Regions from separate parts of the Rhodoferax sp. ZS1R25 genome, predicted to be linked through region 2. Evidence: riboswitches for the same ligand, from Rfam matches in the RefSeq annotation. Region 2 holds a riboswitch; the other holds the start of a gene.
The links. Region 2 has a riboswitch for S-adenosylhomocysteine ahead of AC097R_RS00510 (homocysteine S-methyltransferase family protein). Riboswitches for the same ligand answer to the same signal wherever they lie in the genome.
Positions count from the first base shown of each region.

Region 1 (10,867 bases), on a different contig from region 2:
ATGTCAAACGTTTCAGCGTGGTTGGTCAACAGCAGGGGCTGCTTGCAGATCATGATGGACGTTGCACGACCGAAGAATTTTTCGATCGCCTTACCGTTCACCACGATTTGGCCAGAGCCTTTTTTCAGAAACACGCGGGCGACGCTGGATTTGCGACGGCCGGTGCCATTGTTCCATTCACCAATCATTGGGCGGCCTCTCTCTTCACTGCGTTGGCAGAAATACCAGCGATGTCCAGAACCTTGGGCTGCTGGGCGGTATGGGGATGCTCAGCACCACCGTAGACCTTGAGCTTCTTGATCATGGCGTAACCCAGGGGACCCTTGGGCAACATACCCTTGACGGCTTTTTCCAAAGCGCGCCCGGGGTGCTTGGCTTGCATGTCGCGGAAGTTGGTGGCTGTGATACCGCCGGGGTAACCCGAGTGACGGTAGTACACCTTGTCCAGGGTTTTAGCCCCTGTGACGCGCAGCTGGGCTGCGTTGATGATGACGATGAAGTCACCGGTATCGACGTGAGGCGTGTAAATGGCCTTGTGTTTGCCGCGCAAACGGAGAGCAACTTCGCTGGCTACTCGTCCGAGGACCTTGTCGGTCGCGTCAATCACAAACCACTCGTGCACGACCTCAGCGGGTTTTGCGCTGAAAGTAGACATGAGAATTTCCTAAAAAGGAGTTGGTTTGGCGAGCTCTTTTCCACGGTCGGCGTTCCTCTGATGGGAATCTCTTAGGTGGGGGTACTTTGTAAAAAGCCTTCGCCGCGGAGCCACAAAAGCGCTGCGAAGCCCTCGATTATACAAAAAGCCCCGCCAATCGGCAAATATGCCCTTTTTCAGGGGAGCACGGACTTGTTGTTCTGGTTTTCCCAGCGCTTGCGGTCGGCAATGCAAGCCGGCAAATGCGCGTGCTCAGGCTTTTGGCATTCCCGGTAAACACACATGGTTTTGGTGAGGACCGTGGCATCGGCACACAGCTCGACCGGCGGCGCTTGGACCACCAGGGGTGCCGAGGGAACGGGGGGCTTGGGCTCCACTCGGCTGGGCTTGGCCACGACCGGCTTGTCACCGGCCACCGCTGTGGCGACTGGCGCTGTAGCAGGCTTGGCCACTGCAACAGGTGCATTGCGAGACGTGGGAGCGGAGGCTCCGACGCTAGGCGATGCTGACGGAACAGGAACTTCCGTTACAGGCACTATGCCCATTGGTGCCTCGGATTTTTCCGGCTCCGCAATGGCCGCCTGGGGCGTCGGTTTATGGCCTATGCCTACCGTGAAGACAGCTGCCAGCACCCCGACGACCAACGCCACGACAGCCGCAATCCACCACCCCGAGGGGGCCGTCTTGCGTGGCGTGACGGCCGCTGCGACCTCGGGTTTGTGCTTGCGCCTTGGCGTCACCTGCACCGTTTTGGCCGTTGCCCGCGAGGTCGTGGCGGTCAGTGGCTGGGTGTGTGCCTGGGGAGCAGGCTGGGTGGTGAGCAAGGCAGTAGTCAACGGCACCGAGGCCACTCCGCGCTCCTCCAGCGTGATGGATGGCCCCAAACCCAGGCGCCAGTCGAACCGCGCCATATCGGCTGGCACCTGCAGCGCCATTTCCTGTGCAAAGGCATCTACGCTCTGGGGGCGTCCCGCCGGCTCAATGGTGAGGGCGCGCGCCACGGCCTCTACAAACGCCTGCGAATACAGCTGGCCAAAATGCGTTTCTGCGGTCTTGGCGACTTGGGCAAAAGCGGGCATACGGTCTCGCACCACCCGGAAGGTGGCGGGCAGCGGCGGCTCGTTGCACAGGCAGCCATGCACCACAGCGGCTAGGGCGTACAAATCCGTCCATGGCCCCTCGCGCAGGTCATGCGCATCGGCATACTGCTCGATGGGCGCGTAATTCACCTTCAGGATGGCGGTGTGCTTTTGGCTGGAATCCATCAGCGCGCGGCGCGCGGCGCCCAGGTCCAGCAGCACCGGGGGGCCCAGGTTCTGCAAAAAGATGTTGTCCGGAGATACGTCGCGGTGCAGGGTGTCGTTGTCGTGCAGCACGCGCAATGCCTCCAGCACCGACCACAGCACCTGGCGCAGCCATTCTTCCGAAGGCGGGCCGCTCATGCGGCGGCGGGCTTCCTTGAGGGTGATGCCCTCATACAGTGGCATGGCCATATAGGCCGTGTTGTTGGCTTCCCAAAAGCGGTACACCTTGACCAGCGAAGGATGGTCAAAGCGCGCCAGCAAGCGGGCCTCTGCAATGAAGGACTGCAAACCAGCGTGGAAAGGCTTGGCGTCGGCGGTAGAGCGGGCCGACACCAACAAATCGGTGCCACGCCCTACCAGTGCGGACGGCATGTACTCCTTGATGGCCACGGGGCGGTGCAGTGAGTGGTCGTAACCGCGGTACACCATGCCAAAGCCACCCACGCCCAGCAACGCCTGCAGCTCGAACTCGCCCAGCATCGTGCCGGGCGGCAATGCGTCCATGTGGCCCAGGGACAAAGCCGAGGGCTCGCTGGGCTGGGAGGTGGTATCACTCATGCAGTGGCAACAGTAGGAAGGAGCTCCAGGCTCCACACAATATTATTTTCAGGCCGCGCTTCCAACGTCCCGCCCTGTGGCGGCTGGCCTTGCGTGGGTATCATAGGGGATGTTCAGTTACCGCCACGCCTTTCACGCCGGCAACCATGCCGACGTCCTCAAACACACCGTATTGCTGGCGGTGTTGCGTCATATGACGCAAAAAGATACCGCCCTCAACGTGTTCGACACCCATGCGGGAGCCGGCTTGTACCGGTTGGATGGCGATTTCGCCAAAACCAGCGAGGAAGCCGCGCAGGGCTTTTTGAAACTGGTCGCCGCCAAGCCCGCCACGCCGTTTGCCCCCGCGCTGCAAGACTACGTGGACATGGTGGCTGGCTTCAACAGCACTAACCACTGGAGCGTTTATCCCGGCTCGCCCTTCATCATCCAGAGCTTGCTGCGCGACCGCGACAAGCTCAAGCTGTTCGAACTGCACCCCACCGACACCAAGACCCTGATGGCCAACATTGCCCAGCTCGAAGCGGGGCGCCAAGTGGCCATCCTGCGCGAAGACGGGTTTGAAGGACTGAAGAAGTTTTTGCCGCCGCCCTCGCGCCGAGCGCTGGTGCTGTGCGACCCCAGCTACGAAGTCAAGAACGACTACGCCCGCGTTACGGCCATGGTGGCAGATGCCATGGTGCGCTTTGTCACCGGCACCTACGCCGTGTGGTACCCCATCATTCCGCGCCCCGAGGCACATGACCTGCCCAAAAAGCTCAAGACCCTGGCCAACAAATCGGGCAAGTCCTGGCTGCACGCCACGCTGACCGTGAAGTCCAGCAAGCTGCTGCAGGACGCCGAAGGTGAAATGGTGCGCCCGGGCCTGCCGGCCAGTGGCATGTTCCTCATCAACCCGCCCCACACCCTCAAAGCTGCATTGAAAGACGCCTTGCCGCAGATGGTGGAATTGCTCAAACAAGACGCCAATGCCACGTCCACACTGGAGTCGGGCGGCTAACGCCGCTTCTCTAGGTAAAGCGATTTCGCCTTATTGCACTGTGGGCACCAGCCCCAGGTTTTGGCACAGCGCCAGCGTCGCTGCGCTCTGGTTCATGGTGTAGAAGTGCAGCGCGGGGGCGCCACCGGCGCGCAGCTGCTCGCACAAATCCGTCACCACTTCCAGCCCAAAGGCCTTGATCGAGGCCACATCGTCACCATAGCTTTGCAGGCGCAGGCGAATCCAGCGCGGGATTTCGGCTCCAGACGCATCCGAGAAACGCATCAACTGCGTGGAGCTGGTGATGGGCATGATGCCGGGCACCACGGGCACCTCCAGCCCCAGCGCATCCACCTCTTCCACAAAGCGGAAGTAGGCGTCGGAGTTGTAGAAATACTGGGTGATGGCCGAGTTGGCACCGGCCTTGACCTTGGCGGCAAAGGCCTGCAGGTCGTGGGCCGGCGACTTGGCTTGGGGGTGCACCTCAGGGTAGGCCGCTACTTCAATGTGGAAGTCATCGCCGGTCTCCGTGCGGATAAAGGCCACCAGGTCGCTGGCGTAGTGGAACTCGCCACCCGCACCGTAGCCACTGGGCAAGTCGCCACGCAAAGCCACCAGGCGCTTCACGCCCATGGCTTTGAGGATGGCCAACTGCTCGCGCACCGTGTTTTTGGTCGCACCGATGCACGAGAAGTGCGAAGCCGCGCTCACGCCCTCGGCCAGGATCTCACGCACCGCACCGAAGGTGCCCTCTTGCGTAGAACCGCCCGCACCAAAGGTGACCGAGCAAAAATCGGGGCGCAGCGCATACAGCTGCTGGCGCACGCCCCGCAGCTTTTCCGCGCCTTCGGGCGTTTTGGGGGGGAAGAATTCCAGGCTCAGCGGAATTCGGTCGTTGGTAAACATCAGCATCTCCATCTCACACGCCCCGTACACGCGGGGCCTGCGTTCAGCCCGCTTTGCGGGCGCAAATGAAAAATTCGCGGTTGCCGTCGCCACCCTCAATGGGCGAGTCGAACCACGCGGTGACCGTCAGGTCCAGTTCGGCACAGGCCTCACGCAGGCGCTGTTCGACGATGGCGTACATGTCCGGGTCTTTGACGATGCCGCCCTTGCCTACCTGGCCGGGCTGCAGTTCAAACTGCGGCTTCACCAGGGTTAACAAAGTGCCACCCTCGCGCAGCAACGGCACCGCCGCCGGCAGCACCAGGGTTTGCGAGATGAAGGACAGATCCGCCACCAAGAGGTCAAACGGTGGCGCGAATTCGGGCGGCAAAGCGGCCAGGTCGGCCTCCTCGCGGCTGTCATCGGAACCGTCAAAGCCCTCGAAGGTTTCGCCATCTTCTTCTACGTCAAATTGGCCATCAGCCCCCGTGCTGTCTGCATAAGCAGCTATCAAATCTGCAGCAGACAGGGTCCGGGCGTTGACGCTCTCCACGCACAAGACACGCGCATCCTCGCGCAGGCTGGGGTGCAGCTGGGCACTGCCCACATCCACCCCCACCACCGCGGCCGCACCGGCTTGCAGCAGGCAGTCGGTGAAACCACCAGTGCTCTGCCCCACGTCCAGGCAACGCAGCCCCGTCACCGACAGGCCCACGTGCTTGAGGGCGGCCTCCAGCTTCAAACCGCCCCGCGACACATAGCGTGCCTCGGAGTCGTCCAGCAGCTCGATGGGGGCGTCCTCGGGCACGTCATCGCCATTCTTGACCACGCGTTTCCAGACCTCGCCGCCCGCTTCCATCTTCTGCCACTGCACGCCATCGGCGATCAGGCGTTGCGCCTGTGAGCGGGTGCTGGCCAGCCCGCGCTGTACCAGCAGTTGGTCTATACGCATGGAGTCCTTGGCTTAATAGCGGTAGGTGTTTTTCTTGTACGGACCGGCTTTGGAGACGCCGATGTACGAAGCCTGCTCGTCGGTCAGTTCGGTCAGCATGGCGCCCACCTTCTTCAGGTGCAGACGGGCCACTTTTTCGTCCAGGTGCTTGGGCAACACATAGACCTTGCCGGCCTTGTATTCCTTGGGCTTGGTGAACAGCTCGATCTGGGCGATCGTCTGGTTCGCAAAGCTGGACGACATCACGAAGCTGGGGTGGCCGGTGCCGCAACCCAGGTTCACCAAGCGGCCCTTGGCCAGCAGGATGATGCGTTTGGCAGGCTTCTTGCCCTTGGCCGGGAAGATCACATGGTCCACCTGGGGCTTGATCTCTTCCCACTTCAGCTTTTCCAGCGAAGCGACGTCGATTTCGTTGTCAAAGTGACCGATGTTGGACACGATGGCCTGGTCTTTCATGGCCTCCATGTGCTTGTAAGTGATGACGTTCTTGTTGCCGGTGGTGGTCACGAAAATGTCGGCCTTGTCGGCGGCGTATTCCATGGTCACGACCTTGTAGCCTTCCATCGCGGCCTGCAGGGCGTTGATGGGGTCGATCTCGGTCACCCACACTTGGGCAGACAGCGCGCGCAGGGCCTGGGCAGAGCCCTTGCCCACGTCACCGTAGCCAGCGACCACGGCCACCTTGCCCGCGATCATCACGTCAGTGGCGCGCTTGATGCCGTCCACCAAGGATTCGCGGCAACCGTACAGGTTGTCGAACTTGCTCTTGGTCACAGAGTCGTTCACGTTGATGGCGCGCAGGGCCAGTGTGCCCTTGGCGGACATTTCTTCCAGGCGCATCACGCCGGTGGTGGTTTCTTCGGTCACGCCGATGATGGCCTTCAGGCGGCGGCTGTACCAGGTGGGGTCCACCTTCAGCTTGGCCTTGATGGCGTTGAACAGACAGATTTCTTCTTCACTGCCGGGCTTGGCCAGCACCTTGAGGTCCTTCTCGGCGCGGGCGCCCAGGTGCATCAGCAAGGTGGCATCGCCGCCGTCATCCAAAATCATGTTGGGGCCTTCGGTCTTGGAGCCCTTGGGTCCAAATTCGAAGATGCGGTGGGTGAAGTCCCAGTACTCTTCCAGCGACTCGCCCTTGTGGGCAAACACGGGGGTACCGGCGGCCACCAGAGCGGCTGCAGCGTGGTCTTGGGTGGAGAAAATGTTGCACGAGGCCCAGCGCACGTCAGCGCCCAGGGCTTGCAGGGTTTCGACCAGCACGCCGGTCTGGATTGTCATGTGCAGCGAGCCGGTGATGCGCGCGCCCTTCAACGGTTGGGCCTTGGCGAACTCTTCGCGGATGGACATCAGGCCGGGCATTTCGGTCTCAGCAATGGTCAGCTCTTTGCGGCCCCAAGCGGCCAGGCTGATGTCGGCAATTTTGAAGTCTTCGGTCTTGGCCACGGGAGCCTTCACAGCCTTGGGGGCGACGGATTTAACGGCGGCCTTGACAGCCTTGGGGGTCTTGGAAAATTTCAACACAGCGCTCATGGTTCACTCCAAAAGTTCATTTGAATAAACACTGGCGGGCGGGGATTCAAGAGGCAAAACTCACCGCACACAAACCAGTGGGTGAGCGCCGTTGGGAGGCACAGCGCAGGGCACGCCGTGTTTTCCGAGCCTCACTCGCCGCGCCGCTGGGGGCATCAGGCGAGCTGCAACGCTCCTCGGAAGTGGCGCATTTTAGCCTGTTGCCACGGACCGCGGCAACAGTTTGGGGTTTATCGCACCGGGCCGGTGGTGGTGCCCAGCTGCAGCCCGGGCTGGCGCAGCAGGTGGTAGGGGCCGTCTTCAGGCGCATGCAGCACCTGGAAGACCATGTCCGCCAGCGCCTCGCCCGTGGTGTGGGGTGTGGGCTGGGTGACCGTGGTCACCGGCATGCCGGTGAGCAACGTGTCCTGCGGAATGTCGCCATGCACCACGACCGAAATGTCTTGCCCCACACGCAAACCGGCATCCATCAGCCCGCGGATGATGCCCACGCCGCCCAGGTTGTTGTCCACCAGCACGGCCGTGGGCCGCGGGTGCATGGCCAGCAGGGCCTGCACCGCCTGCAGCCCGCTGCGCCGGTCTTGCACATCGCCCACGCGGTGGTGGGCCGGGCAATCCAGGTTACGTGCCTTCAGCGCGGCCATGAAACCGCGGTGGCGCTGGAAGGCAAAGTTCAACTCTAGCGGCGCGTGCACATAGGCAAAGCGCGTGTGGCCCAACGCCAACAAATGCTCCACGGCCAGGCGGCTGCCCATGTCGTTGTCAAAGTCCACCCAGGAGTACGCGTCACATGCATGCGTGCGGCCGTAGCCCACAAAGGGGTAGCCCTTCTCCAGCAGATAGTCCACGCGCGGGTCGTGCACACGGGTGTTGGGTACCACGACCGCGTCCACCCGCCCGCCCAGGAACAAGCGCTCGTAAAACGTCAGGTCGGTTTCATTCTTGGCCACGGCCAGCAGCAGGTCCAGCTGTTTGCTTTGCAGGCGTTCGCCCAGGCCATCGGCCATGTCCAGGAACTGCGGGTTGCCCAGGTTTTCCACCGCGGCGGAATAGACAATGCCCACCGCATCGGTCTTGCCACGCACCAGGCGACGCGCGCCCGCATCGGGCCGGTAGCCCATGGTGGCCGCCATGGCCTGCACGCGCTCGCGGGTCTGCTCGTTCACATCGGTGTAGCCATTCAAGGCGCGGCTGACCGTGGAGGTGGATAACCCCAGTGCACTGGCCAGTTGCTTGATGCTCACACGCTGCTCCGCTCGTTTCGCTGTTGGAGCGCGAGTGTAAGGGCAAGCAGGCTGCGGGCGCCCTCTGTAAAATACCGAGCTTCTCTCTGGTGGCCCGCCCCTGTGCGCTGCCCACACCCGACCTTGGACCCCCTGTGACCTACGCCCCCGAAACCCGCCGCCGCCGCACCTTTGCCATCATTTCCCACCCTGACGCCGGCAAGACCACGCTGACCGAAAAGCTGCTGCTGTTCTCGGGCGCGATCCAGATTGCCGGCTCGGTGAAGGCGCGCAAGGCCAGCCGCCACGCCACGTCCGACTGGATGGAAATTGAAAAGCAGCGCGGCATCTCGGTGGCATCAAGCGTCATGCAGATGGTCTACCGCGACCACGTGATCAACCTGCTGGACACGCCCGGCCACAAGGACTTTTCGGAAGACACCTACCGTGTGTTGACCGCGGTGGACTCGGCCCTCATGGTGATTGACGCGGCCAACGGCGTGGAAGCGCAGACACGCCGCCTGATCGAGGTGTGCCGCCAGCGCGACACACCCATCATCACCTTTGTGAACAAGATGGACCGCGAAGTACGTGAGCCGCTGGACATCCTGGACGAGATCGAACGCGAGTTGGGCATGCCCTGCGTGCCCATGACCTGGCCCGTGGGCCAGGGCAAGCTGTTTGGCGGCATCGTCAACCTGCGCACGCAGGCCATGACGGTGTTTGAATCCGGAAGCGAACGCCGCCCGCAGGACTTTGATGCCGTGCCATTGAACGACTCCGCCTCGCTGGCCCAGCGCTTTGGCCACGAGTGGACCACCGCCATGGAAAGCATGGAGCTGGCCACCGGCGCCTCCCCCGCCTGGGACTTGGAGGCCTTTTTGGCCGGCAAGCAAACCCCCGTGTTCTTCGGTTCGGGCGTGAACAACTTTGGGGTGATGGAAGTGCTGGACGCCCTGGTGGACCTGGCGCCCAGCCCGCGCAGCCGCACCAGCACCACGCTGGTGAACCGCCAGCCCGTGGTGAAAGAAGTGCAACCCGAAGACGACGCCTTCAGCGGCGTGGTGTTCAAGGTGCAGGCCAATATGGACGCCAACCACCGCGACCGCATTGCCTTCGTGCGCATGGCCAGCGGCAAGTACACGCCGGGCATGAAGCTGAAAGTAATGCGCACCAGCAAAGAACTGCGCCCCACCAGCGTGGTGACCTTCATGAGCCAGCGCCGCGAGGCGGTGGAAGAGGCGTACGCGGGCGATATCGTGGGCTTTACCACCCACGGCGGTGTGCAATTGGGCGACACGATTACCGACGGCAGCGTGAACCTGATGTACACCGGCCTGCCCTTCTTTGCGCCCGAAATGTTCATGACCGTGGTGTTGAAAAACCCGTTGCGCACCAAGCAGCTGCAACAGGGCCTGGCCCAGCTGGGCGAAGAAGGTGCCATCCAGGTGTTCCGCCCCGAGATGGGCGGCAACATGCTGCTGGGTGCCGTCGGCCAGTTGCAGTTTGAAGTGGTGCAGCACCGCCTGAAGGCCGAGTACGACGCCGACATCCGCCTGGAAGGCAGCCAGTACACCGGCGCACGCTGGATCACCGCCGACACCCCGGCCGAACTGCGCGAGTTTGTCTACGCCTACCCGCAGCGCATGGCCAAGGATGCGGCCGACACGCTGGCCTACCTGTGCACCAGCCCCTACGACGTGCGCCTGGCGCAAGAACGCTTTCCCAAGATCCACTTCCACCCACTGCGCGAGCACGCGGGCTTGGCGCTGCAAAGCGCGGGCTAATGGGCTAGCCCCGTCGCCGGCGGAAGTAAGATCCAAAGCCCGCTGTACCAGCGGGCTTTTTTTATGGCTTCACCGGACAGGAGCACCCCATGCCATTCCCCGCCTCCCTGCGCCTTGTCAGTGCGCTGTTGCTTGCAAGCCTGGGCGCTGCCACCGGTGCCGAACAACTGAAGCTGCGCATCCTCGAGACCACCGATGTGCACATGAACCTGCTGAGCTACGACTACTACCAGGACAAACCGACCGACCAGTACGGCCTGGCACGCACCATCAGCCTCATCAAGGCTGCGCGCAGCGAAGTGCCGAACAGCCTCTTGTTTGACAATGGCGACCTGTTGCAGGGGAACCCACTGGGCGATGTGGTGGCACGCGTGGCGCCGCTGCAGGCCGGCCAGACGCACCCTGCCTACAAGGTCATGAACCCGCTGGGTTACGACGCAGCCAACCTGGGCAATCACGAGTTCAACTACGGGCTGGACTTTCTGCGCCGCTCGATCGCCGGGGCCAGCTTCCCCTATGTGAATGCCAACGTGCTGCTGGCGGACGGCAAACAGGACAGCGCTACGCCCACCCACGCCTTCACCCCTTATGTGCTGCTGGACCGCACCTTCAAGGACGCCAGCGGCAAGGCGCAGCAGCTGCGCGTGGGCGTGATCGGATTTGTGCCGCCGCAGATCATGCAGTGGGACAAGGCCAATCTAGAGGGCCAGGTCGTCACACGCGACATGGTGGACATGGCCCGCCGCTATGTGCCCGAGATGCGGGCCAAGGGCGCGCAACTGGTGGTGGCCATTCCCCACTCCGGGTTCGAGAAGGGTGAGGTCGGCAGCTTTGCGGAAAACGCCGTGTCGCGCCTGGCCGAAGTGCCCGGGGTCGACGCCATTCTGTTCGGCCATGCCCATGCGGAGTTTCCAGGCAAGGCCTTTGCCGCCTATCCCAAGGTGGACATCGAGCGCGGCACCATCAACGGTGTGCCCGCCGTCATGCCCGGCCG
Region 1 covers NZ_JBWMAZ010000003.1:228,630-239,496, forward strand. Annotated here, with positions in the region: gene rpsI (30S ribosomal protein S9) at 1-188, opposite strand, end outside; gene rplM (50S ribosomal protein L13) at 185-655, opposite strand; gene AC097R_RS18965 (serine/threonine protein kinase) at 832-2,517, opposite strand; gene AC097R_RS18970 (23S rRNA (adenine(2030)-N(6))-methyltransferase RlmJ) at 2,627-3,517, shown strand; gene metF (methylenetetrahydrofolate reductase [NAD(P)H]) at 3,548-4,402, opposite strand; gene AC097R_RS18980 (TlyA family RNA methyltransferase) at 4,446-5,333, opposite strand; gene ahcY (adenosylhomocysteinase) at 5,346-6,863, opposite strand; S-adenosyl-L-homocysteine riboswitch at 6,940-7,047, opposite strand; gene AC097R_RS18990 (substrate-binding domain-containing protein) at 7,094-8,224, opposite strand; gene AC097R_RS18995 (peptide chain release factor 3) at 8,242-9,873, shown strand; gene AC097R_RS19000 (bifunctional 2',3'-cyclic-nucleotide 2'-phosphodiesterase/3'-nucleotidase) at 9,963-10,867, shown strand, end outside.
Region 1: it holds a riboswitch for S-adenosylhomocysteine, as region 2 does, so the genes downstream of both, ahcY (adenosylhomocysteinase) here and AC097R_RS00510 (homocysteine S-methyltransferase family protein) in region 2, are expected to answer to the same signal.

Region 2 (10,867 bases):
CAGATCGCCCAGGTATTCCTGAAAGGCAGCGCCCAGGCGGCGTTGCTGTTTGACGAGGTGGAAGATGTGTTCCCCCCGCTGTCCAACGAGGCGGCCCATTTGATTGCGCGGGCCGATGCCTCGGCCGCGCCGGCCAGTGGCAGTGTGAGCGGCAAGGCCTGGGTGAACCAGATATTGGAGTCCAACGTGGTGCCCACGCTGTGGGTAACCAACCGCATCGAGCAGATCGACCCCGCGTTTCGCCGCCGCTTTGCCTACCACCTGGAGCTGAAATCGCCACCGCCCGGCGCACGCGAAGGCTTGGTGCGCAAGACGCTGGAAGGCGTGCAGGTGTCCGATGCGTTTGTGGCCCGGCTTACCAGCCGCAAGGGTCTCACCCCAGCGCAAATCCGCACCGCGGTGCGTTTTGCAGGCCTGGCCCGCAGCCCGGAGGCTGCGCACCCCGTGGCCGAGGCGGATTCTGCAGGGCTGGAGGCCCTGATTGAACGCCAGCTCAAAAATGCCGATCTCGCGCTGGGCAACCCGGCCGCGGTGGCGGCTGTGCCCACCGCTCTAAGCCAGTACCAGCTAAGCCACCTCCACGTGGAATCGCGCTTCGAGGTGCCGCGCATTGTCCAGGCCCTGCACACCCGGGGCCATGGCACGCTGTGTTTCTACGGACCGCCTGGCACGGGCAAGACGGCGCTGGCGGAGCACCTGGCCCAGGCGCTGAACAAGCCGCTCCTGATGCGTCAGGCCAGCGACCTGATGAGCAAGTACATCGGGGAAACCGAGCACAACATGGCCGCCATGTTCCGCGAGGCGGAGTCTGAGGGCGCGATCTTGCTGCTGGACGAGGCCGACAGTTTTCTGCAGGACCGGCGCGGCGCCCAGCGCAGCTACGAGGTGACCGAGGTGAATGAAATGCTGCAGGGGATGGAGCGGTTTCGGGGCATTTTTGTCTGCACCACCAACCTCATGGACCGGATTGACCAGGCCGCGCTGCGGCGCTTCACCTTCAAGATCCAGTTCAAGCCCCTGTCTGCGGCGCAGCGGGTCACCGTGTTTGTAACGGAAGCCTGCGCGGGGGATGCCCAACGCCTGACGCCGGCCCTGGCCAGTCGCCTGGCCGGGCTGGACCAGCTGTGCCTGGGGGACTTTGCGGCGGTCAAGCGCCAGGCCATGATTCTGGACGCCAATCTGAGCCCGGAAGAGTTCCTGGAGCAGCTGGAGGCCGAGCACCGCATCAAGCCCGAGGTGCGAGAGCACCGGGGCATGGGCTTCTTGCCGTAACTCCTCTGTAATTTTTTTGTTCCACCTGTCAACCAGCCGATACGCTCGTGCGTAATAGGCACAGGCGGGTACTGAATTTCCCCAGTTCGTTGGAACATTGACTGGTGGCCAGTACTTATTTCTCTACCTTTGCACTGTATATATGCACAGAGATACGATTCAGGTACCTGAAAAAGGTACTTACAAGTGGCAGCTGTTTGACTACTGGTCTGGCGAATACCGCCAAACCCACGCGGACCACTCGGCGTACATTGCTCTGAACTTCGCCGGCGCGCTCGAAGCCTGCCGCACCAAGTTTCAGGCTCTGATGCAGCACCACCGTGCCAAAGCGGCTGACGCCAGCTGCTCGGCCCGCCACATGCGAGCAATCGAGCGCCTGGAAAACACCATGTCCGGCGCCGCCATGGCGTACGAGAGCGGTTTCCGCCGCCACTAAGCCCTTGCGCTGGGCCGGCCCTGGGCTCATGCCCCGGTGCTGGCCTCTTTATTCCAGCGCCACCACCCGCAGCACATCGCTGGCATAGGCTTCCAGCTTTTTGGCGCCTATGCCGCTGATGCCCTGCAAGTCATCCAGGCTCTGGGGTGCCCGCTGCGCAATGGCCGCCAGCGTAGCATCGTGAAAAATCACATAGGCGGGCAGGTTGTGCTCCTTGGCCACCTCGGCCCGCCAGGCCTTCAGGGCCGAGTAGCGCAGCAGACCTTCGCTGTCCAGGTTGATGGGCGCCTTGACCACCGCACCCAGGCGCGGGTTGCGCCGGCTCTTGCGGTCGGCCGGGGCCGACACCGATTCCCGCAACATCACCGGCACCTCGCCTTTGAGCACCGCACGGGATTCGGCGGTGAGCTGCAGGGTGTTAAACGCCTGGGCATCCACGGCCACGGCGCCCATGGCAATCAGCTGGCGCAGCACGCCACGCAGCTGAAGTTCCGAAAAATCTGCGCCCACACCAAAGGTGCTCAGGTTGGCGTGGCCGTACTGGGTCACTTTTTCCGTCGTTTTGCCACGCACGATGTCCATCAAATGCCCCGCGCCAAAGCTCACCGCACTCATTTGCTGGATGCGGTAGATGGTGGACAGCAGCTTGCGTGCGGCATCGGTGCCGTCCCACACGGCAGGCGGGTTCAGGCAGTTGTCGCAATTGCCGCAAGGCTGGCTGGCTTCGCCAAAGTAGCCCAAAAGGCGCACGCGGCGGCAGTCGGTTGCTTCGGCCAGGCCGAGCAGGGCGTCGAGCTTGCCGCGCATCACCTGTTTGAATTCTTCGCTGGCCGGGCTTTCGTCAATCATGCGGCGCTGGTTCACCACGTCTTGCAGGCCATAGGCCATCCAGGCGTCGGCGGCTAGGCCGTCGCGCCCGGCGCGGCCGGTCTCCTGGTAGTAGCCCTCGATGTTCTTGGGCATGTCGCGGTGGGCCACAAAGCGCACGTCGGGTTTGTCGATGCCCATGCCAAACGCGATGGTGGCCACCATGACGATGCCTTCCTCGCGCAAAAACCGGTCCTGGTGGGTCTGGCGCACTTTTGCGTCCAGACCGGCGTGGTAGGGCAGGGCCTTGATGCCCGCGTCCACCAGCGTTTGGGCCATGTCTTCCACCTTTTTGCGGCTCTGGCAGTAGACGATGCCGGCCTCGCCCTCATGCTCGCGCTCGATAAAGCGCAGCAGCTGCAGCGTGGAATCTTTCTTCTCGACGATGGTGTAGCGGATATTGGGGCGGTCAAAGCTGCTGACGAAGGCGCGCGCGTCTTCCAGCTGCAGGCGCTCCAGAATGTCGGCGCGCGTCAGGTCGTCGGCCGTGGCGGTCAGCGCAATGCGGGGAATACCGGGGTAGCGCTCGTGCAGCACCGTGAGGTTGCGGTAATCGGGCCGGAAGTCGTGGCCCCACTGGCTTACGCAATGTGCTTCGTCGATGGCAAACAGGCTCAGCTTGCCGCGCTCGAATAGCGAATCCAGCAGCGCCAGAAAGCGCGCATTGTTGACCCGCTCTGGCGCGGCATAAAGCAGGGTGATCTCGCCGCGCAGCAGTTGCTGCTCGATCTGGTAGGCCTCGTCGCCGCTGAGGGTGGAGTTCAGGAAGGCGGCGCTGACACCCGCCTCGTGCAGCGCACCCACCTGGTCGTGCATCAGCGCGATCAGCGGCGAAATTACCAACGTGGCGCCCAGCCCTGCTTGTTGGCGGACGATGGCGGGAACTTGGTAGCACAGGCTTTTGCCGCCGCCCGTGGGCATGAGCACCAGCGCATCGCCGCCATCTGCCACGTGTTCCACGATGGCCTGCTGCGGGCCACGGAAGGCGTCGTAGCCGAACACGGTGCGCAGAATGTCGCTGCAAGCGTCCAGAGTGGTGCTGGAGGTGGAAGTGTCTGCTATCAAAATGGGAGCTCGCGGCGCAGTGGTTACGGGGGCTAGGGCACTAAAACATTCAAAACCCGGTGGTCGCCAGCGTGTGGCGTCGGGCTAAGGGTGATTCCCCTATTGTCGGGCAAGCCTGTCGCTACACTTGAACCCATGATTGCCCCGCCCATCGTGCTCGACACGCAGTCGCAAACCAAGGCCTTGTTGCAGTTGTGCAAACGGCTGGAGCGCGCCTGGACCCTGCCGGACATTTTGGCCGCCGTGGCACCTGTGGTGGAGGATGTGTTGGGCTATGCCCACGCGTGGCTGGCCCTGATGGGCGACCGGCCCGGATTTGTGTCCGTCATCAGTCAGGTCACTTCCGATGCGGACTACCGGCAACTGCATACCAAGGCGCAGACCATGGACATCCCCATTGCGGGCGACCGCATGCTGGAAGAAATCATGGCGGCCGACCACGTGGTGGTGGTGGAGGATGCCCGCACAGACCTGCGCACCAACAAAGAGGTGGTGGCCCAGCTGCTCAATCGCACCATCATCAACGTTCCCTTGCTGCTGGCCGATGAGCGTTTGGGCGTGATTGGCATCGGCACTTTTGGTGATGTGGAGGGCGTGCGCCCCCCGGTCGATTGGCAGCTCGACTTTATGCAGGCGCTGGCCAGCCATGTGGCCGTGGCACTGGACCGGGTGCGCTTCATGCAGGCACGCAAATTTGCCGAAGACGCGCTGTACCAAGAGAAAGAACGCCTGCAGGTCACCCTGCACTCCATCAGCGACGCGGTGATCACCACCAACGCCGACGGCGAGCTGCTCTATATCAACCCGGTGGCCGAAGCGCTCACCGGCTGGACGCTGGCTGGCGCCGTGGGGCGCCCCTACCAGACTGTGTTTCGCCTGGGCGACATGGGAGGGGGTGTCGCCGGCATCGACCTGGTGGCCGAGGCGATTGCGGCGGCGGAAACCCACCGCTACCCGCAGCTCAGCCTGGCGCACCGTCTGGAGGGCAGCCTGCTGGTGGAGGCGGCGGTGTCGCCCATCCGGGATGCGGACGGTGAGGTACAGGGCGCGGTGCTGGTGTTTCGCGATGTGACGGAGCAGCGCCGCCTGAACCAGGAGATGGCCTTTCAGGCCACGCACGACGAACTGACCGGCCTGGGTAACCGCCGCGCCTTTGAGCAGGCGCTGGCCGAGTGTTTTGACCGCACGCGCGACCAGGACCAGCGCCACGTGGTCTGCTACCTGGATCTGGACGAATTCAAGGTGGTCAACGATACCTGCGGCCACACCGCGGGCGACGAGCTGTTACGCCAGGTGGCCCAGCTGTTTTCCGAGGTGTTGCGCGAAGAAGACCACCTGTGCCGCATCGGTGGCGACGAGTTCGGCATCATCCTGACCCACCAGACCGTGGCCCAGGCCCTGCGCGTGGCCGAGCGCCTGCAGCTGAGCCTGGCGGCCTACCGCTTTGTGTGGCGCGACCAGAGTTTTGGCGTAGGCGTGAGCGTGGGCATGGTGATGCTGGACGCGCAGAGTGAAAGCGTGGGCGCGCTCTTGCAGGCCGCCGACAGCGCCTGCTACGTCGCCAAGGATTCGGGCCGTGGCCGCATCCATGTGTATGCGAGTGATGACCCGGCGTTGGCGCAGCGCTATGGCGTGATGGAGTGGGTGAGCCGCATCGAGCATGCGCTGCAAGAAGACCGCTTTGTGCTGTATGGCCAGCCCATCGTGCCGGTGAACCCCGGCCCGGCCGTAGGGCTGCACTGCGAATTTTTGCTGCGTATGCGGGACGAGGCGGGTGCGCTGGTGCTCCCGGGCCAGTTCATGCCCGCGGTGGAGCGCTACCACCTGGCCGCGCGCGTAGACCGCTGGGTGGTGACGCATGCGCTGCAGTGGATGGTGGCGCACCAGGACCATATCGACCAGTGCTCGATCAACCTGTCGGGCCAGTCGCTGGGGGACGAGGTGTTCATGGCCTTTGTGCTGGACACGCTGGCCCACACGCCCTTGCCATGCCGCAAGCTGTGCTTTGAGATCACCGAGACCGCAGCCATCAGCAACCTGCACACCGCCAAGCATTTCATTGACACCCTGCGCCAACTGGGCTGCAGGCTCTCGCTGGACGACTTTGGCAGCGGCCTGTCGTCCTTCGCCTATTTGCGCAACCTGCCCGTGGACGAGCTCAAGATCGACGGCCAGTTTGTGCGCGACATTGCCACCGACGCCATTAGCCTGGCCATGGTGAAGTCTATTCACGAGATTGGCTGCCTCATGGGCAAGAAAACCGTGGCCGAGTTTGTCGAGAGCCCGGCCATTCTGGAACTGCTGCGTGGCTTTGGCGTGCACTACGCCCAGGGGTATGCGGTGGGGCACCCCATGCCGCTGGACGCCTTGCTGGCGCTGCACCTGGGCCAGGCCTAAGACCATTTGGCCTTCACGGCCGCTGCGTTGTGAATTAAAATAATCAAATCCCAAGGGGCGCTGCAGCTGGCGCCTGCCTTCAATACAGGCAGGCCACCGGTCAGGCTTGGGACTCCCAACTGCGCTCACTTGTTTAAAACCACACAGTGAGCCGCACCATGAAGCCCATCACCTACACCCGCGCACAAGCCCTGCCAGGCATTCTGGAGAAGCGCATCGCCATTTTGGACGGCGCCATGGGCACCATGATCCAGCGCTTCAAGCTGGGCGAGGCGCAGTACCGTGGCGAGGGCTACTCCGGCCCCGGCAGCCAGGGCGACCGCTTCAAGGACTTCCACAAAGACGTCAAAGGCAACAACGAGTTGCTGAGCCTGACCCGGCCTGACGTGATCAGCGACATCCACGAGCGCTACCTGGCCGCGGGTGCCGACCTGATTGAGACCAATACTTTCGGAGCCACCACCGTGGCCCAGGCCGACTACGACATGGCCGATCTGGCCATCGAGATGAACCTGGTGTCCGCCAAGCTGGCCCGCGCCGCCTGTGACAAATACAGCACCCCCGACAAGCCCCGCTTCGTGGCCGGCGCCCTGGGCCCCACGCCCAAGACCGCCAGCATCAGCCCCGACGTGAACGACCCCGGCGCGCGCAACGTGACGTTTGAAGAATTGCGCGCCGCCTACTACGACCAGACCAAGGCGCTGGTGGAGGGCGGCAGCGATGTGATTCTGGTGGAAACCATTTTCGACACGCTGAACGCCAAGGCCGCGCTGTTTGCCGTGGACGAGTACTTCGAAGCCAGCGGCCAGCGCCTGCCCATCATCATCAGCGGCACGGTGACCGACGCGTCGGGCCGCATCTTGAGTGGTCAGACGGTGACCGCTTTCTGGCATAGCGTGCGCCACGCGCAGCCGCTGGCCATTGGCCTGAACTGCGCACTCGGTGCGGCGCTGATGCGTCCCTATATCCAGGAGCTGAACAAGGTCGCGCCCGACACCTTCATCAGCTGCTACCCCAACGCGGGCCTGCCCAACCCCATGAGCGACACCGGCTTTGACGAGACCCCCGACGTGACCAGCCGCCTGGTGCGCGAGTTTGCGGAAGAGGGCTTGGTCAACATCGTGGGTGGCTGCTGCGGCACCACGCCCGATCACATTGGCGCCATCGCCCATGCGGTGAACCCCATTGCTGCACGCAGTGTGCAGCGCAATTTCTTCTACAAAGAGGCAGCCTGAGATGAAAAAAGTCACCTGGGGCGTGTTGAGCACCGCCAAGATCGGCATGGAGAAGGTCACGCCAGCGCTCATGCGCAGCCAGTGGTGCGATGTGCAGGCGATTGCCTCGCGCAGCCTGCCTAGCGCGCAGGCTGCGGCGGACAAATTGGGTATTCCCAAGGCCTATGGTTCGTACGAAGAGTTGCTGGCCGACCCGGCCATCGAGGCGATCTACAACCCCTTGCCCAATGACCTGCATGTGCCCATGACGCTGGCTGCGGCGCGCGCCGGCAAGCATGTGCTGTGCGAGAAGCCGATTGCGCTGAACGCGAACGAAGCGGCGCAGCTGCGCGAAGTGGCGGGCAAGGTGCACATCATGGAAGCCTTCATGGTGCGCTTTCACCCGCAATGGCTGCGCACGCGCGAGCTGGTGCAGAGCGGCGCCCTGGGCGAGGTGCGCACTGTGCAGGTGTGGTTCTCGTACTTCAACCGCAATGCCGACAACATCCGCAACCAACCCGGCACGGGTGGGGGGGCGCTGTTTGACATTGGCTGCTACCCCATCGTGGCGGGGCGCTTTTTGTTTGGCGCCGAGCCGGTGCGCGTGATGGCGCTGGCCGACATGGACCCCGACTTTGGCGTGGACCGGACTTTCAGCGCGTTGTTGGATTTTGGCGGTGGCCGGCACCTGGACTTCACGGTGTCCACCCAGTCCGCGCCCTACCAGCGCGTACACGTCATGGGGACCGAGCAGCGCGTGGAGATCGAGATTCCGTTCAACGCGCCCCAGGGCCAAGAAACGCGCATATTCGTCGACGGCGGCAAACAGCTGGGCGGTGCCGGTGCGGTGACGGAGACCCTTGCCGCCTGCGACCAGTACAGCCTGGAAGGCGATGCGTTCTCGCTGGCCATCCGCGGCGAGCAGCCCCTGCATTACGGCGTGGAAGACGCCATCCAGAACATGCGCATCATCGACGCACTGTTTGCCTCGCAGCGCAGTGGCCGCTGGGAAGCGGTCTAGGCCGCCACACTCACAATTACAGGTCTTTTATGCCCCAAGCCCCCGCCAACACTGCGCAAGAAGCTATGAAAAATGTAGCGCCCATGATGCTCTCCGGTCTGGAGCCCATCCGGGTCGATGCGAGTTCGCTCTTCGTCAACATCGGCGAGCGCACCAACGTCACCGGTTCCAAGGCCTTTGCCCGCATGATCCTGAATGGTCAATTCGAGGAAGCCCTGGCTGTGGCGCGCCAGCAGGTGGAAAACGGCGCCCAGATCATCGACATCAACATGGACGAGGCCATGCTGGACAGCCAGGCCGCCATGGTGCGCTTCCTGAACCTGATCGCCTCCGAGCCCGATATTTCCCGCGTGCCCATCATGATCGACAGCTCCAAGTGGAGCGTCATTGAGGCCGGGTTGCGCTGCGTGCAAGGCAAGGCGGTGGTGAACTCCATCAGCATGAAAGAGGGCGTGGACGCCTTCAAGCACCAGGCCAAACTGCTGCGCCGCTATGGCGCGGCCGCCGTGGTCATGGCGTTTGATGAAAAGGGCCAAGCCGACACCTACGAGCGCAAGGTGGAGATTTGCGAACGCGCCTACCGCATCCTGGTGGACGAGGTGGACTTTCCGCCCGAAGACATCATCTTCGACCCGAACATCTTCGCCATCGCCACCGGCATCGAAGAGCACAACAACTACGCGGTGGACTTCATCAATGCCACGCGATGGATCAAGCAGAACCTGCCCGGCGCCAAGGTATCGGGCGGGGTGAGCAACGTGTCGTTCAGCTTCCGCGGTAACGATCCGGTGCGTGAGGCCATCCACACCGTGTTCCTGTACCACGCCATCCAGGCGGGCATGGACATGGGCATCGTCAACGCTGGCATGGTGGGCGTGTACGACGACCTGGAGCCCGCACTGCGCGAGCGCGTGGAAGACGTGGTGCTGAACCGCCGCCCCGACTCGGGTGAGCGCCTGGTGGAGATTGCCGAGACCGCCAAGAGCGGCGCCAAGGACGAAAGCAAGAAGCTGGAATGGCGAGGCACGCCGGAGGCGCCTGCGTCGGTGGGCCAGCGCCTGAGCCACGCGCTGGTCCACGGCATCACCGATTTCATTACCGTGGACACCGAAGAGGCCTACCAGGACGTGCTGGCCAAGGGCGGCCGCCCGCTGCACGTGATTGAAGGCCCACTCATGGACGGCATGAACGTCGTGGGCGACCTGTTTGGTCAAGGCAAGATGTTTCTGCCCCAGGTGGTGAAAAGCGCACGCGTGATGAAGAGCGCCGTGGCGCACTTGTTGCCCTACATCGAAGCAGAAAAGCTGGCGATGGTGGAGGCCGGTGGCGAAGCCAAGGCCAAGGGCAAGATCGTGATTGCCACGGTCAAAGGCGATGTGCACGACATTGGCAAGAACATCGTCACCGTGGTTCTGCAGTGCAACAACTTTGACGTGGTCAACATGGGCGTGATGGTGCCCTGCCACGAGATTCTGGCGCGCGCCAAGATCGAAGGCGCGGACATCATTGGCCTGTCTGGCCTGATCACGCCCAGCCTGGAAGAGATGCAGTACGTGGCTGGCGAGATGCAGAAGGACGACTACTTCCGCATCAAGAAAATCCCGCTGCTCATTGGCGGCGCTACCACCAGCCGCGTGCACACGGCCGTGAAGATTTCGCCGCACTACGAAGGCCCCGTGGTCTATGTGCCCGACGCCTCGCGCAGCGTGAGCGTGGCGCAAAGCCTGTTGAGCGAGAGCGCCACCAAGTACATCGACGAACTCAATTCCGATTACGACAAGGTGCGCCACCAGCACGCCAACAAGAAGCAGACGCCCATGTGGCCGCTGGCCAAGGCACGTGCCAACAAGACGCCGATCGACTGGGCAGCCCACCAGCCCACGGTGCCGAAGTTCATTGGCCGCCGCGTTTTCAAGAACTTTGACCTGGGCGAGTTGGCCAAGTACATCGACTGGGGCCCCTTCTTCCAGACCTGGGATCTGGCAGGCCCCTTCCCGGCCATCCTGAAGGACGAGGTGGTGGGCACCGAGGCCGTGCGCGTCTACGCCGACGGCCAGCGCATGCTCAAGCGCCTGATCGAAGGCCGTTGGCTGACGGCCAATGCCGTGGTGGCCCTGTACCCGGCCAACACGGTGAACGACGACGACATCGAGTTCTATACGGATGAGACTCGCTCTGAGGTCGCCATGACCTGGTACGGCCTGCGCCAGCAGACCGAGAAGCAGGAGATTGACGGCGTGATGCGCCCCAGCCGCTGCCTGGCCGACTTTGTGGCACCCAAGGGGGTGAAGGCCGACTACGCGGGTCTGTTCGCGGTAACCGCGGGCATTGGCGTGGACAAGAAGGAAAAATACTTCCTGGACGACCTGGATGACTACTCGGCCATCATGCTCAAGTCGATTGCCGACCGATTGGCCGAAGCCTTTGCCGAGGCCCTCCACCACCGCGTGCGCACCGACCTGTGGGGCTACGCGGCCGACGAGGCACTGAGCAACGAGGACCTGATTGCCGAGAAGTACAAGGGCATCCGCCCCGCACCGGGCTACCCGGCCTGCCCTGACCATAGTGTCAAGAAAGACATGTTCGACCTGCTGC
Region 2 covers NZ_JBWMAZ010000001.1:110,286-121,152, reverse strand. Annotated here, with positions in the region: gene AC097R_RS00530 (AAA family ATPase) at 1-1,272, shown strand, start outside; gene AC097R_RS00525 (hypothetical protein) at 1,415-1,708, shown strand; gene recQ (DNA helicase RecQ) at 1,757-3,640, opposite strand; gene AC097R_RS00515 (EAL domain-containing protein) at 3,776-6,037, shown strand; S-adenosyl-L-homocysteine riboswitch at 6,084-6,171, shown strand; gene AC097R_RS00510 (homocysteine S-methyltransferase family protein) at 6,196-7,272, shown strand; gene AC097R_RS00505 (Gfo/Idh/MocA family protein) at 7,274-8,272, shown strand; gene metH (methionine synthase) at 8,302-10,867, shown strand, end outside.